Thermobifida halotolerans: one gene and its partner. The protein of the gene in region 2 binds, or shares a complex with, the protein of the main gene of each other region. Links are inferred from orthologs where the notes say so. Each region holds a gene or a part of one and is shown on either strand. Other genes may lie near its edges.

Region 1 (7,890 bases), 590 kb from region 2 along the record:
GCGGTGCTTGCGCTGGGTGCCGTGAGAGGCGCTGAGGCCGCGGAAGCCGTGGCGCTTCATGACACCGGCGAACCCCTTGCCCTTGGTCTTGCCGGTGACGTCGACCTTCTGCCCGGCCTCGAACACGTCCGCGGTGATCTCCTGGCCCAGCGTGTACTCGCTGGCGTCGGAGGTGCGCACCTCGACGTAGTGGCGGCGCGGGGTGAGGTCGTGCCTGCGCAGGTAGTCGCCGAGCGGCTTCTTCACCTTGCGCGGGTTGATCTGGCCGTAGCCGAGCTGGACGGCGGAGTACCCGTCGGTCTCCGGGGTGCGGACGCGAGTCACGACAGCCGGACCGGCCTTCAGCACCGTCACCGGCACGACTTTGCCGGACTCGTCGAAGACCTGGGTCATGCCGAGCTTTTCGCCCAGAACTCCCTTGATCTGCTTGGTCGTCATGTCTTCAGCGTCCCTCAGAGCTTGATCTCGATGTCGACGCCGGCCGGAAGGTCGAGTCGCATGAGCGAGTCGACGGTCTTCGGCGTCGGGTCGATGATGTCGATCAGCCGCTTGTGCGTGCGCATCTCGAAGTGCTCACGCGAGTCCTTGTACTTGTGCGGCGATCGGATGACGCAGTAAACGTTCTTCTCCGTCGGCAACGGCACCGGGCCCGCGACCTGCGCGCCGGTCCTCGTCACAGTCTCGACGATGCTGCGTGCCGAGCTGTCGATGACCTCGTGGTCATAGGCCTTGAGCCGGATGCGGATCTTCTGTCCCGCCATGGTGGCCTTTTCGTCCTTCGCTTCAGTGTCCTAGAGGCGCGGCGCCGTAATGGGCCAGTGCGCTCCGGAGGAACTCCCCGTTGAGGCTCTATTCACCTGAGAAACTGCTACAGGGCTGTCCCCTGAGGTGGCATCACCGCTAAGAGCCCGATGACGTCCTTCATGGTGTCGGGCGGCCGAGTCACTGACGGACCCGACCGCCCGACAACGGTCGTGCTACTTGACGATCTTGGTGACGCGACCCGCGCCGACGGTCCGACCACCCTCGCGGATGGCGAACTTCAGACCCTCTTCCATCGCGACCGGCTGGATCAGCTGGACGCTCATCGCGGTGTTGTCACCCGGCATGACCATCTCGGTGCCCTCGGGCAGCGTGACGACGCCGGTGACGTCCGTGGTGCGGAAGTAGAACTGCGGGCGGTAGTTGTTGAAGAAGGGCGTGTGGCGGCCACCCTCGTCCTTGGACAGGATGACGACCTGAGCCTCGAACTCGGTGTGCGGGGTGGTGGTGCCCGGCTTGATGACGACCTGGCCGCGCTCCACCTCCTCGCGCTTGATACCGCGCAGCAGCAGACCGACGTTGTCACCGGCCTGGCCCTGGTCGAGCAGCTTGCGGAACATCTCCACACCGGTGACGGTGGTGGTCAGCTTCTCTTCCTTGATGCCGACGATGTCGACGGTCTCGTTGACGTTGATGACACCGCGCTCGATGCGGCCGGTGACGACGGTGCCGCGACCGGTGATCGAGAAGACGTCCTCGATCGGCATCAGGAACGGCTTCTCGATGTCACGCTCCGGCTCGGGGATGGTCTCGTCGACGGCCTGCATGAGCTCCAGGATCTTCTGGGCCCACTCGGAGTCGCCTTCGAGGGCCTTCAGAGCGGAGACGCGGACCACGGGGACCTCGTCGCCCGGGAACTCGTACTCGCTGAGCAGGTCGCGGACCTCGAGCTCGACCAGCTCGAAGATCTCCTCGTCGTCCACCATGTCGGCCTTGTTCAGGGCCACGACGATGTAGGGGACGCCGACCTGGCGGGCCAGGAGCACGTGCTCCTTGGTCTGCGGCATCGGGCCGTCGGTGGCGGCGACCACCAGGATCGCGCCGTCCATCTGGGCGGCACCGGTGATCATGTTCTTCACGTAGTCCGCGTGACCGGGGCAGTCCACGTGCGCGTAGTGGCGGCTCTCGGTCTGGTACTCCACGTGCGCGATGGAGATGGTGATACCGCGCTCGCGCTCCTCGGGAGCTTTGTCGATGTCCTCGAAGGGCGTGAACGGGTTCAGGTCCGGGTACGCGTCGTGCAGGACCTTGGTGATCGCCGCGGTCAGCGTGGTCTTGCCGTGGTCGATGTGACCGATGGTGCCGATGTTTACGTGCGGCTTGGTCCGCTCGAACTTGGCCTTCGCCACTGGATTTCTCCTAGACGTACAGGTTGCTTGGCTGGACTGGTAAGGGTGTCGTGGCTATTCGCCGCGGGCCTTCGCAACGATCTCCTGGGAGACGTTGGAGGGGACCTCCGCATAGGAGTCGAACACCATCGTGTAGTTGGCCCGACCCTGGGTACGGCCGCGCAGGTCGCCCACGTAGCCGAACATCTCCGACAGCGGAACGAGTGCCTTGACGACACGGGCCCCGGCACGCTCCTCCATGGACTGGATCTGACCGCGCCGGCTGTTCAGGTCACCGATCACGTCGCCCATGTAATCCTCGGGCGTGGTGACCTCGACCGCCATGACCGGCTCCAGGATGACCGGCTTGGCCCTGCTCGCCGCTTCCTTGAAAGCCATGGAACCGGCGACCTTGAAGGCAAGCTCGGAGGAGTCGACGTCGTGGTAGGCGCCGTCCTGGAGGGTCACCTTAATCCCGACCAGCGGGTATCCGGCGAGGACACCGAACTGGGCGGCCTCCTGGCATCCGGCGTCGACCGACGGGATGTACTCCCGCGGGATACGGCCACCGGTGATGTTGTTGACGAACTCGTAGCCCGCGCTGTCGCCGTCACCGTCGACCGCGAGCGGTTCGAGGTCGATGACCACCCGGCCGTACTGACCGGAGCCACCCGTCTGCTTCTTGTGGGTGTAGTCGACCTTCTCGACCTTGCGGCGGATGGTCTCACGGTAGGCCACCTGGGGCTTACCGATGTTGGCCTCGACCTTGAACTCGTCGCGCATGCGGTTGACGAGGACCTCGAGGTGCAGCTCGCCCATACCGGAGATGACGGTCTGCCCGGTCTCCTCGTCGGTGGCGACCCGGAAGGAGGGGTCCTCCTCCGCGAGACGCTGGATCGCGGTGCCGAGCTTCTCCTGGTCGCTCTTGGTCTTGGGCTCGATGGCGACCTCGATGACGGGAGCCGGGAAGGTCATCGACTCCAGGACGATCGGGTTCGCGGGGTCGCACAGCGTCTCGCCGGTGGTGGTGTCCTTCAGACCCATGACCGCGACGATGTCACCGGCACCCACACGCGCGATCTCCTCGCGCTTGTTGGCGTGCATCCGGTAGATCTTGCCGATGCGCTCCTTGCGGCCCTTGATGCTGTTGAGGACCTGCTTGCCGGCCTCCAGCACACCGGAGTAGACGCGCAGGTAGGTCAGCTTGCCCAGGTGCGGGTCGCTCATGATCTTGAACGCCAGCGCGGACAGGGGCTCCTCTTCGCTGGGCTTGCGGTGGAGTTTGGTCTCCTCCGACTCGTCCTTGGGGTCGTGGCCCTCGATCGCCTCGACGTCCAGCGGCGACGGCAGGTAGGTGACGATCGCGTCCAGGAGGGGCTGCACGCCCTTGTTCTTGAACGCGGTGCCGCACAGCACCGGAACCGCGGTGCCGGCGACCGTGGCGCGGCGGATGGCCGGAACGAGCTGCTCCACGGTGGGCTCCTGGCCCTCCAGGTACAGCTCCATGATCTCGTCGTCGGCCTCGGCGAGGGTCTCGACGAGCTGCTCGTGTCCTTCGCGCGCGGCGTCGACGTGCGTCGCCGGGATGTCGACGGTGTCGTACATCTCGCCCTTGCTGGCCTCGTCGCTCCAGACGTATGCCTTCATGCGGACGAGGTCGATGACGCCCTTGAAGTCGGACTCGGCGCCGATCGGCAGCTGGACGGGCAGCGGGTTGGCGCCGAGTCGGTCACGGATCATGTCGACACAACGCTGGAACTCCGCGCCGATCTTGTCCATCTTGTTGACGAAGCAGATCCGCGGCACGTTGTACCGGTCGGCCTGGCGCCACACCTGCTCCGACTGCGGCTCGACGCCTTCCTTGCCGTCGAACACGGCGACCGCGCCGTCAAGGACACGCAGCGAACGCTCGACCTCGACGGTGAAGTCGACGTGGCCGGGCGTGTCGATGATGTTGATCGTGGTGTCGTTCCAGTGGCAGGTCGTCGCGGCGGACGTGATCGTGATGCCGCGCTCCTGCTCCTCCTTCATCCAGTCCATGGTGGCCGCGCCATCGTGGACCTCACCGAGTTTGTAGTTGACACCGGTGTAGAAGAGGATTCGCTCGGTCGTCGTGGTCTTGCCCGCGTCGATGTGCGCCATGATCCCGATGTTGCGGACCTTGGCAAGGTCAAGAGCAGTGGTAGCCATGTGGCTCGTCTTCTCTCGGTCTCTCGTGTGGAAAACCCGCGGGGGTTACCAGCGGTAGTGCGCGAAGGCCTTGTTGGACTCCGCCATCTTGTGGGTGTCCTCACGTCGCTTGACAGCGGCGCCCAGACCGTTGCTGGCGTCGACCAGCTCGTTCATGAGGCGCTCGGTCATGGTCTTCTCACGGCGCTGGCGGGCGTACTGGACCAGCCAGCGCAGCGCCAGCGTGGTGCTGCGCGACGCGCGGACCTCGACCGGCACCTGGTAGGTGGCGCCACCGACACGGCGGCTGCGCACCTCAAGGGTGGGCTTGACGTTGTCGAGGGCCCGCTTGAGAACCACCAGCGGGTCCTGCCCGGTCTTCTCCCGGGCACCCTCAAGAGCGTTGTAGACGATCGACTGGGCCAGGGAACGCTTGCCGTCCAGCAGCACCTTGTTGATGAGTGCGGTGACCAGCGGCGATCCATAGACCGGGTCGGTGATCAGCTGGCGCTTCGGCGCCGGTCCCTTGCGCGGCATTTACTTCTCCTTCTTGGCGCCGTAGCGGCTACGAGCCTGCTTGCGGTTGCGAACGCCCTGCGTGTCGAGCGCACCGCGGACGATGCGGTAGCGCACGCCCGGCAGGTCCTTCACACGGCCACCGCGCACGAGCACGATGGAGTGCTCCTGGAGGTTGTGGCCAACACCGGGAATGTAGGCGGTGACCTCGATCTGGCTGCTCAGCCGGACACGGGCCACCTTCCGCAGCGCAGAGTTCGGCTTCTTCGGCGTGGTCGTGTAGACACGTGTGCACACGCCGCGACGCTGCGGGCTTCCCTTGAGCGCCGGGGTCTTGTTCTTCGAAACCTTGGTCTTGCGGCCCTTACGGACCAGCTGCTGAATCGTGGGCACCGCGTCTCCGTCTTCCCTCTTGACCTACGCCGGTTCCATAGCCGATGGATGCGCTATGACCTGCTGGATTTCCCGTTCCCCCCGACCCACGCATTCGGGCGTGTCGCCCCGGATTCCACGCACGGTGGAGCGAAAACGCCCGACCAGTGGCCGATTGTCATGGGAGGAGGTGTCACGCGCCGCTCTCCCCGTCGCCCGCTGAACAGGGACAGACACAAAAAGCGCACACGTGTGACCCGTAGACTCACGGGCACGAAGTTGGAGACTACCCAACAGAGATCACCCGGTCAAAATCAGGTGACCTCGTTGGGCGTCCGCACTTCGCAGCCTCATGCTGCCGTAGGTCTCCTCATAGTGTACGGCTTGTCAAGAGTGGTCGCGTTGTTTTTCCGGGCCGCACGGACACGCTTTCCCATAGCGTGGGCGAATTCTCGGTAAACCCTCCCACCCTGTCCCGACTCGCCTCCCGGGGTCAGGACAGCAGCAGGGCGCCACCTCCCGCGAGCACGCTCACCGCGATCCCGATGCAGGCGAGCACCGTGCCCGCCTTGACCAACTGCTCGCCTTCGAGGTGGCCGCGCGAGGTCCGGATGTTCCGCTTCGCCTTGGGTCCCAGAACCAGCGCGATCACCGCGAGCAGCAGACCGACGCCCGGGATCAGGGAGAAGATGCCGAGCCACAGGGTCGCGGTGGCCAGACCCTCCGTCTCGGGCCACACGTCGATGTTGTCGTAACCGGGGTAGTCGGAAGCCGTTCCGCCGAGCGGCTCGCTGAAGCCGGGGAACTCCTCGACGATCTTGTCCCTCTTCCGGGTACGGGAGCGTCCCTCCCGTACCGGCTCGGGGTAGTAGCGGTCGTCGACGTCGTCGTAGTAGTCGTCGTCCGGTTCCTCACGCCGGTCCCGGTCGTCGTCGTGGGAGGCGTCGTCCCCGCGCCATCCGCTGCCGTACCGCTCGGTCTCCGGGTCGACCGCCGCCAGAGTCTGGGTACCCTCCGCCTGGTCGAAACGGTGGTCGTCGTCCTCGTAGCCGTCATAGCCGTCGTGGTCGCGACGGCGGTCACCGCGGTCCGGGGCGTCGTAGTCGTAGTCGTCGTAGTCGTCGTAGTCGTCGGAACCGCGGTGGGAGTACTCGGTGTCCCGGCGTCCGTCGTAGCCCAACTCGTCGTAGCGGGACCCGTGGTCCGCGGAGTGATCGCCGTACTCCGTCTCACCACGGAGATACCGTTCGGCGGCCAGGGCGTCGTCTCCGAGTTCGGGCGGCAGAGGAACCGCGCCGGTGTTCTCCTTGACGATCCCTTCCGCCAGGTTCCAGTTGTCGACCTCGTTCTGGGAGGCCAGTTCCTTGGTGCGTGCCCTGGCCTGCTCGTCGGCGATGGCCAGCAGCGGGTCCGCGGACGCGGGGGCCTCCGGGGACGCCTCCTCGTGCCGTGCCTCGGGCTCGGACGCTCCGGCCTCCTCCTCCGCCGCGTCCAGAGTCTCGCCCGACCGGTCCCAGCGGTCGCCGTCGTCATCCGCCGTGTCCCAGGTGTTCTGGTCGGTCTCTCCAGGGCTCCAGGACAACTCCGTGTCGAGGGAGGCCGTCAGGGACGTGTCGACGTCGGCGGGCCGTCCGGCGGCCCGCTCCGCGATCTCGCGCACGCTTTCGGGCAACCGCGGATCATCCCGGCTGAACGCCCAGGTGTTTCCGCTGCCGCTGCCCAGCGACCCACCGAGCGAGGAGTCAGCCGCACCACGCGACTCCCACTCCTCACCCCGATCCCAGTCAGACACCCCGAGATCCGAAGCAGAAGCAGCACCCTCACCAAGACCGCCGCCCACACCGGAAGAAGTCCCCCACCCGGTATCAGCACCCAGCGACCCACCAAGCGAGGAATCAGCCGCACCACGCGACTCCCACTCCTCACCCCGATCCCAGTCAGACACCCCGAGATCCGAAGCAGAAGCAGCACCCTCACCAAGACCGCCGCCCACACCGGAAGAAGTCCCCCACCCGGTATCAGCACCCAGCGACCCACCAAGCGAGGAATCAGCCGCACCACGCGACTCCCACTCCTCACCCCGATCCCAGTCAGACACCCCGAGATCCGAAGCAGAAGCAGCACCCTCACCAAGACCGCCGCCCACACCGGAAGAAGTCCCCCACCCGGGGTAGTCGCTGCCGTGCTGCTGGTGGTAGGGCGGCACCAGTCGGTTCGGGTCGGACGGGGACTGGTCGCTGTCCCTGGTGGGAATGCGGTAGATGCTCGTGGGATCGAGCGGCCGGTCGGTCCGCCCGTCGACCGATTCGGCGCTCCGCTCCGCCGGCGATGCACCGCTGTTGTCGGCCGGAGCCGCGTGGGACCGCTCGGCCCCGGCGGAGTAACCGGTGAGGGAGTCGTCCGTGCTCCGCGGTGACCAGTCGTCGGTGGACCATTCCGGCTGGCTTTCCGGCCCCGCGGTGTCCTCGGCCGACCGCGCGCCGAACGTCGACGACAGACCGAGGTCGTACCCCGAATCACCGGAGGCCGAGGACTCTTCCGGCACCGGAGTGTCCAACCGGTAGGTGGCGCCCCGCTCAGCGCCCGTGTCGGCTCCCCATGCCTCCGGCCCCGCGGTGTCCTCGGCCGACCGCGCGCCGAACGTCGACGACAGACCGAGGTCGTACCCCGAATCACCGGAGGC
Region 2 (7,862 bases):
TTCCGGTCCGGGTCAGCACGTGCCTCGGGATCTGTTTCAGGGCCAACGTGGTGGTCGTCCAGCCGTCCGCCCGGGGCAGGGCCGCCGGAGGGCGGCCGGTCTGGCTCGGTGACTTCACCGAGGACCGGTTGATCGGGGAGCTGGACGACTGGATCTTTGCCGGAGGACCGGGCCTGGCTGCCCTGCCTCCGGCGCTTCGCCCCCATCTGACCGGCAAGGACGCGAAGAAGCCGAAGAAAGACGGGAAGCGGAAGGCGAAGAAGTCGAAGAAGAACGGGAAGCGGAAGGCGGAGGAGACGCGGTCGCGCGCGACCGAGAAGCCGGAGAAGGGCAAGAAGCGCAAGAAGGGCAAGAAGGGCAAGAGGGCCGGGAAGACGGCTGCCTGAGGCCGGGACGGCGCCCGGGGCACCCCGCCCCGCTGCCGACCCACCCCCCACGGGGCTGGGGTTCCAAGCCCCGTGGAGCCGGTGCCGCACCGGGAGCCCGCCCCGGGGTCAGTTCGCCGCGCTGCGCCGTGACCGGTCCTGCGAGGCGAACTGGGTCCGGTACAGGGCGGTGTACAGGCCGCCGCGCGCCAGCAGTTCCTCGTGGGTGCCGCGCTCCAGGACGCGGCCGTCCTCCAGCACCAGAATCAGGTCGGCCTCGCGCACGGTGGCCAACCGGTGGGCGATGACCAGCGACGTCCGTCCCCGCAGCGCCTTGGCCAGCGCCTCCTGCACCGCCGCCTCGGACTCGGAGTCCAGGTGCGCGGTGGCCTCGTCCAGTACCACCACCGCCGGAGCCTTCAACAGCAGGCGGGCGATGGCCAGACGCTGCTTCTCCCCGCCCGACAGGCGGTAGCCGCGGTCCCCGACCATCGTGTCCAGCCCGTTGGGCAGCGCCTCCAGCAGCGCCCCCAGTTGGGCGGCGCGCATCGCCTCGACGAGCTCGTCGTCCGTGGCGTCCGGACGGGCGTAGCGCAGGTTCGCCCCGATGGTGTCGTGGAACAGCTGGGTGTCCTGGGTGACCACCCCGACCGCGTCCCGCAGCGACCGGCCGCGCGCCCGGCGCAGGTCCACGCCGCCGATGCGGACCGTCCCCGCGGTGGGGTCGTACAGCCGCGACACCAGGTGGGTCAGCGTCGTCTTGCCCGCTCCGGACGGGCCGACCAGGGCCACCAGTTGCCCGGGGCGCGCGGTGAACGAGACGTCGCTGAGCACCTGGGTGTCCTCGGAGAGCTCCGGTTGGGGCACCAGTTCCAGGGATTCCAGTGAGGACTCGGCGCCCGGATAGCGGAAGGAGACCCGGTCGAACTCCACCGAGAGTCCGCCCCCCGGCAGGTCAACGGGGGCGTCCGGTTCGGCGACCGACGGCTTCAGGTCCAGGATCTCGAAGACCCGATCGAAGCTGACCAGGGCCGTCATGACGTCCACCTGGACGTTGGACAGCGCGGTGACCGGACCGTACAGCCGGGTCAGCAGGGTCGCCAGCGCCACCAGGGTGCCCAGTTCGAGCGTGCCGCCCAGCACCAGGTTGCCGCCCACGCCGTAGACCATCGCGGTGGCCAGGGCGGTGATCAGACCGAGCATGGAGAACAGCAGGCCGCCGTAGATGCTCTGGGTGACCCCGATGTCGCGCACCCGACTGGCCCGGTCGGCGAACTCCGCGCTCTCCTCCTCGGGGCGGCCGTACAGCTTGACCAGCATCGCGCCGCCGACGTTGAAGCGCTCGGTCATGAGCGAGCTCATGTCCGCGTTCAGGTCCATGCTCTCGCGGTGCACCCCGGCCAGGCGGCGGCCCAGGTACTTGGCGGGAACCAGGAACAGCGGGATCGCCACCAGAGCGGCCAGGGTGATCTGCCACGACAGCGCGAACATCGCGGTGAGCACCGCCACGACGCTCACCACGTTGGAGACCAGCGACTGCAGCACCGAGGTGATGGCCTTCTGCGCCCCCACGACGTCGGTGTTGAGCCTGCTGATCAGCGATCCGGTCTGGGTTCGGGTGAAGAAGGCCAGCGGCATGCGCTGCACGTGCGTGAACGCCCGGGTGCGCAGCAGGTAGATGACGCCCTCGCCGATGCTCGCCGACAGCCACCGTCCGGTCAGGTTGAGCGCGGTCTCCACCAGCGCCAGGGCCGCCACGGCCAGCGCCAGCCAGGTCACCAGCGAGGGGTCGCCGCCGCCGATCCCGTGGTCGATGATCGCCTTGAGCAGCAGCGGATTGGCCACGACGATGCCCGCGCCGGCCGACGTCACCAGGACGAACGCCAGGATGCGGCGCCAGTGCGGGCTGGCGTATCCCAGAACCCGCCGCAGGGTGTCCGGGCGGATGGACGCGTTCTTGGCCGAACCGTCGTTGACCAGTGTCCGGACTGTGGGCGGGCCGCCCATCATCATCGCTGTGCCCCCCTTCATGCGGCGTACGGCGGGAGAGACCGACCGCGCTGCCCGGAGTCAACGTCCGCCGCGCCGGTCGCCATTCCGCCTCCTCCCCCCGGAGAACGCGTCGACGCGGCCCCGAGGCGGCGGAGAGCTCGGGAGCCCGCCAGTCCCTGACGTGCGGGGATCACAGGGAGCGGGCCAGTTGGCCCAGAGTCGCGGTGGTGGAGCGCCCCAGGGTCAACGGCAGTTCCCAGGCGACCGCGCCCAACTCCTCCGCGCCACGCCGTTTGGCCTCGGCGTAGCGGTCGCCCTCGGTGTAGGCCAGCGCCGCGGGACGCAGCGGAGCGAGCAGGTCGGTGTAGTGCCGCCAGCTGGCGGCCTCCGGCGGCCCCGAGACGATGAACACCCCGTCCACGCAGGCCAGCGCGGAGAGGACCTCGGCGCGTTCCTCGGCGGGGTTGACCGGCCGCCCCGGCCCCTTCCAGGCGCGCACCCGCTCGTCGGACTCCACCCCGACCACCAGCGGGAAGCCCCGGGCCCGCACGCTTTTGAGGTAGCGGACATGTCCCACGTGCAGGATGTCGAAAGCCCCGGTGACGACCGCGGGACGCTCCGTGCCGGCCGGCTGGGAGACCCAGTCCAGCGTCAGTGAGGGCGCGGCCTCCCGCGTCGGATCGGTTCCCGTCATTTCCCACCCATCGAAAGCCCTGGCACACCACCGTGCACGTTGAGGGGCGCCCGAGAATCCCGGAGGTTCCGTGACGGGCGCTGACATACGGTCCTGACCACTGACGATACCTCTGCCCCCGTGCCGTGCCGTCAGCCTGGCCGCCGGTGTGCCGTGCCGGTGGGCGGGGCGGGACGGGAAAGCGCTGGAAAGGGTGGGGAGGTGCCGGAGCGGGGCGGGAGCGCGGCGCCTCCCCCGAGGCCGGCGCCGGTCGACACAGAAAAGTGATGCAGAACACATCTGTGGTGCGCCGGTGTGCGGAGGGACCGACGGGGGATCCGTGACGGAACGAAACCGGGGCGAACCGGTCGGGTCAGGGTGCCGCGCGGTCCGCTGCCGGGGCGGGGGCGCGGTCGGCGCCGCGGTCTCCCCGGGGGACCGGTCGAGAGAGAACAAAGGGCCAGGCCGCGTGGGAAACCACTGCTGACCTGGCCCTTCGGGCTTGGAGCGGGTGACGGGAATCGAACCCGCACGACCAGCTTGGAAGGCTGGAGTTCTACCATTGAACTACACCCGCATGGCGCGGCAACCGCCGAGTTTCCTCTAGACTCGTGGAGCCGACGGAGACAACATTACCGCCTCCGCGGTGCGGGTCGCGCACTTTTCGACGGACCCGCGTGGTTCACGGGGAGTGGCGCAGCTTGGTTAGCGCGCATGCTTTGGGAGCATGAGGCCGCGGGTTCGAATCCCGCCTCCCCGACGAGACTCGACGGTCCGCGTGGAGCTCCGGCCCGACGGGACCGTCGTCCCCTTCGTGTCTGCCCTAGACTGAGCGTGATCGCAGACCGCAGAACCACGCTGGAGACCACAGCAGTCTCTCGTGACGCCCCGCCGGTCGGCGCCCGTCGGCCACCGCCGTGTCGCGGTCGGGCACCGTTCCGCATGCCGGGCGCAATCGCCGGAAACCTAGGAGTACCGCCCCGTGAAGACCGATGTCGAGGAGCTGAGCCCGACCCGGGTCAAGCTGACCATCGAGGTTCCGTTCGAGGAACTGGACCACGCCTTCGACGTGACCTACAAGTCGCTCGCCAAGCAGGTCCGGATCAAGGGTTTCCGGCCCGGAAAGGCTCCGGCGCGGCTCATCGACCGCTACGTCGGCCGGGGAGCGGTGATCACCGAGGCCGTCAACCACGCGGTTCCCGAGCTCTACAACGAGGCCGTCCAGAAGGAGGAGGTCTTCGCCCTCGGCCAGCCCGAGGTCGAGATCACCAAGCTGGAGGACGGCCAGGAACTGGCCTTCACCGCCGAGGTCGACGTCCGCCCCAAGTTCGAGGTCACCGACTACGAGGGCATCGAGGTCACCGTCGACGACGCCGAGGTCACCGACGAGCAGGTCGACGAGCGGCTCGACACCCTGCGGCAGCGCTTCGCCACCCTCACCGGTGTCGACCGGCCCGCCCAGGAGGGCGACCACGTCTCCATCGACCTGTCCGCCGCGATCGACGGCGAGAAGCTCGACGACGTCCAGGCCAACGGGATCTCCTACGAGGTCGGCACCAACACCATGCTGGAGGGCCTCGACGACGCGATCACCGGTCTGAGCGCGGGCGAGTCCGCCACCTTCGCCACCAAGCTGGTGGGCGGCGAGTACGAGGGCCGCGACGCCGACGTCACGGTCACCGTGCACAGCGTCAAGGTCAAGGAGCTGCCCGAGCTGGACGACGAGTTCGCCCAGATGGCCAGCGAGTTCGACACCATCGCGGAGCTGCGCGCCAGCGAGGCCGAGCGGCTCGGCGAGACGCGCCGCCGCCAGCAGCTCTCCCAGGCCCGCGACCGCGTCCTCGACAAGCTCGTGGAGTCCGTGGACGTCCCGCTGCCGGAGAGCGTGGTCGCCCAGGAGGCCGACCGCCGCCGCGAGAGCCTGGAGCGGCAGCTCGCCCAGAGCGGGCTGACCAAGGAGTCCTACCTGGAGGCCCAGGAGCAGACCGAGGAGGAGTTCGAGACCGAGCTCTCCGAGAACGCCGCCAAGGCCGTCAAGGTCGGTTTCATCCTCGACCAGCTCGCCTCCCAGGAGGAGCTGGCCGCGGGCAACGAGGAGCTGACCCAGTACATCGTCGAGCAGGCCCAGCTCATGGGGATCTCGCCCGACCAGTTCTTCCAGAGCCTGATGCAGGCCAACCAGCTGCAGCTGGTCTACGTCGAGGTCGTGCGCGCCAAGGCGCTGGACCTGGTGGTCTCCAGGGCCAGGATCACCGACGAGTCCGGCAACACCATCGAGCCGCCGGCGGTCCCCGCCGCCCAGACCGAGACCGTCACGGTCTCCTCAGGTGAGGAGGACGCGGAGGAGACCGCCGCCGACTCCGCCGACACCGACTCCGCGGACGGGGACGGCGAGACCAGGGCCTGACCGCCGGAGCCGACCACGGGTGGGCCTCGCACCTCGACGGGTGCGGGGCCCACCGGCGTTTCGCCAGGCGCGAAACTCCCTGGTCACCGGCGGGGGTACCTGCGCTGAAAGCGAACAGGGCCGTGAACTGGTGCGAGCCGGTCGGGCAACAGCGTTAGTGTCGCAAGCGTCGCAACCGTTTCGATTTCCGGAGCAGGTGACGAGAGTGCCGCCGACCCATAATGAGTCCATGCAAACCGAAGCCCGTACTGCCGAAGCACCTATGCAGCCGATGTTCGACCAGACGTCGCAGCGCCTGCTCAGGCAGCGCATCGTCGTCCTCGGCCAGCAGGTCGACGACGACATCGCCAACCGCATCGTCGGGGAGCTGCTGCTGCTGTCCGCCGAGGACCGGCACCGGGACATCACGCTGTACATCAACTCGCCCGGCGGTTCGGTGACCGCCGGAATGGCGATCTACGACGTCATGCAGTACATCCCCAACGACGTCCGCACCGTCGGCATGGGTCTGGCCGCCTCCATGGGCCAGATGCTGCTGTGCGCCGGTGCGCCGGGCAAGCGCTACGCGCTGCCGCACACCCGAATCATGATGCACCAGCCGTCGGGTGGCATCGGGGGAACCGCCTCCGACATCCGTATCCTGGCCGACCAGCTGCTCTACGTGAAGAAGATGTTCCTGGAGCGCATCTCGCTGCACACGGGACAGACGGTCGAGCAGATCGAGAAGGACGCCGACCGGGACCGGTGGTTCACCGCCGAGGAGGCTCTCGAGTACGGCTTCATCGACGAGGTGCTGTCGAACACCCCCGACGTCACGGGCGGTCGGTCCTGAACGACCCCCGAACCAACAGTCCTGTGGACCGGCGCAGTGTGGAAGGCCAGGAAATGAGCGAGTACAACCTCAGCCCCTACTACCGCCACGGCGGTGGGATGGCGCCGGCGGCTCCGCAGAGCCGCTACGTCCTCCCCTCCTACGTCGAGCGCACGACGTACGGCGTCAAGGAGATGAACCCCTACAACAAGCTCTTCGAGGAGCGGATCATCTTCGTGGGGGTGCAGATCGACGACACGTCGGCCAACGACATCATCGCCCAGATGATGACGCTGGAGCACATCGACAGCGACCGCGACATCACGCTGTACATCAACTCGCCCGGCGGTTCCTTCACCTCGCTGATGGCGATCTACGACACGATGCAGTTCGTGCGGCCCGACATCCAGACCGTCTGCGTGGGCCAGGCCGCCTCGGCCGCGGCCGTCCTGCTCGCGGGCGGCACCAAGGGCAAGCGCACGGCGCTGCCCAACGCGCGGATCCTGATCCACCAGCCCGCCACCGAGGGAACGCACGGGCAGGCCAGTGACGTCGAGATCATGGCCAACGAGATCATGCGCATCCGCAACCAGTTGGAGACCACCCTCGCGCGGCACACCGACCGCACCGTCGAGGAGATCTCCCGTGACATCGAGCGGGACAAGATCCTCACCGCGGAGGAGGCCAAGGAGTACGGCATCGTCGACGACGTGCTCCCCTACCGCAAGGCGTCGGCCAAGTAGGACCCCGGGTGGAGGCGGCGAGAAGGCGGGGCCGGTCGGACCCGACCGCACACCGTGAGCGGTGAGGCCGGCCCGCTTCTTCCCCCGGGCCCGACACGACGACACACAGACCGTTCCGTCAGCGACTCCGTGCCGACAGGGCGGCAACCGGTGGCCGCCGGGTGGACCGGAGCCGTGCGACGGGACCCGATGTCCGAAGGAGCGACCGGATGCCGCGTACCGGCGCCCCGGGGACGCCCGTTGTGCGGCACGGGCCGTAAGCGGGGGCTCGTCCCAAAGGCCGGGACGGGTGTCCGCGACGCATGCGTCGGCCCCCGTCCCAGGATCACCGAGGAGGAGACCGGAGCCGACCGGACGGCGTGGACGGCGAAGTCGGTCCGCTCCGTCGCTTAGGCTCGAAGGAACGACGCACAGACTGTCCCGTTAATGGTTCCACGGGGAAGGCATATCCTGGAAATCGGTGGTCGTCCGGTGAGCCGGGATCGCCCCGCCTTCCGCGGATCGCGTCGGACGCCTTGGGTGTGTTCGGACCCCCGCGGTAGTGGGGAGGAGGCGTGTGACGGGACGGCCGACGTTTTAAGGAGTGGCTGGGTGGCACGCATCGGCGACGGTGGAGACCTGCTGAAGTGCTCGTTCTGCGGCAAGAGCCAGAAGCAGGTGAAGAAGCTCATCGCGGGCCCCGGTGTGTATATCTGCGATGAATGCATCGACCTCTGCAACGAGATCATCGAGGAAGAATTCGCGGATGCGACCGAGTTGAAATGGGACAGTCTTCCCAAGCCCCGTGAGATCTACGAATTCCTCGACTCCTACGTCATCGGGCAGGAGCAGGCGAAGAAGGCCCTGTCCGTGGCGGTCTACAACCACTACA

The links.
Region 1: the proteins of tig (region 2) and rpsG are in contact, whole or in part, in a crystal structure (PDB 3GTY), measured with the Thermotoga maritima proteins. The link is inferred for Thermobifida halotolerans from one-to-one orthologs. Residues at the interface, in WP_004081061.1 of Thermotoga maritima: Glu122, Val124, Val129, Leu130, Tyr133, Glu188, Gly259, Ile262, Tyr263, Glu266, Ser270, Glu273, Gln274, Glu277, Arg308, Gln311, Ile312, Ser315, Tyr316, Glu325, Arg329, Arg336, Leu363, Phe366, Trp367, Arg373, Leu377, Arg381, Leu384, Glu387; in WP_004081843.1 of Thermotoga maritima: Lys34, Lys52, Lys55, Glu59, Arg62, Gln63, Glu66, Asn67, Lys69, Val71, Arg95, Ala109, Lys110, Lys111, Gly112, Arg113, Pro114, Glu117, Glu121, Ile124, Ala125, Tyr127, Asn128, Asn129, Thr130, Gly131, Lys135, Asp139, Arg142, Met143.

The regions. Positions count from the first base shown.
Region 1 is NZ_CP063196.1:3,639,968-3,647,857, forward strand. Bases 3,122-5,979 are described here. They hold rpsG (30S ribosomal protein S7), read right to left. Parts: upstream 4,857-5,979; coding sequence 4,386-4,856; downstream 3,122-4,385. Other genes in these bases: fusA (elongation factor G), read right to left, coding at 3,122-4,340; rpsL (30S ribosomal protein S12), read right to left, coding at 4,857-5,228; NI17_RS16325 (hypothetical protein), read right to left, coding at 5,701-5,979. Also shown: rplC (50S ribosomal protein L3), read right to left, coding at 1-438; rpsJ (30S ribosomal protein S10), read right to left, coding at 453-761; tuf (elongation factor Tu), read right to left, coding at 978-2,171; more of fusA, read right to left, coding at 2,226-3,121; more of NI17_RS16325, read right to left, coding at 5,980-7,890.
Region 2 is NZ_CP063196.1:3,055,983-3,063,844, reverse strand. The notes cover bases 3,395-6,224. They hold tig (trigger factor), read left to right. Parts: upstream 3,395-4,012; coding sequence 4,013-5,437; downstream 5,438-6,224. Other genes in these bases: NI17_RS13710 (ClpP family protease), read left to right, coding at 5,667-6,224. Also shown: NI17_RS13740 ((2Fe-2S) ferredoxin domain-containing protein), read left to right, coding at 1-386; NI17_RS13735 (ABC transporter ATP-binding protein), read right to left, coding at 495-2,375; NI17_RS13730 (adenylyltransferase/cytidyltransferase family protein), read right to left, coding at 2,548-3,051; more of NI17_RS13710, read left to right, coding at 6,225-6,269; NI17_RS13705 (ATP-dependent Clp protease proteolytic subunit), read left to right, coding at 6,323-6,991; ATP-dependent Clp protease ATP-binding subunit ClpX, read left to right, coding at 7,583-7,862. UniProt on the Bacillus subtilis protein: Involved in protein export. Acts as a chaperone by maintaining the newly synthesized protein in an open conformation. Functions as a peptidyl-prolyl cis-trans isomerase.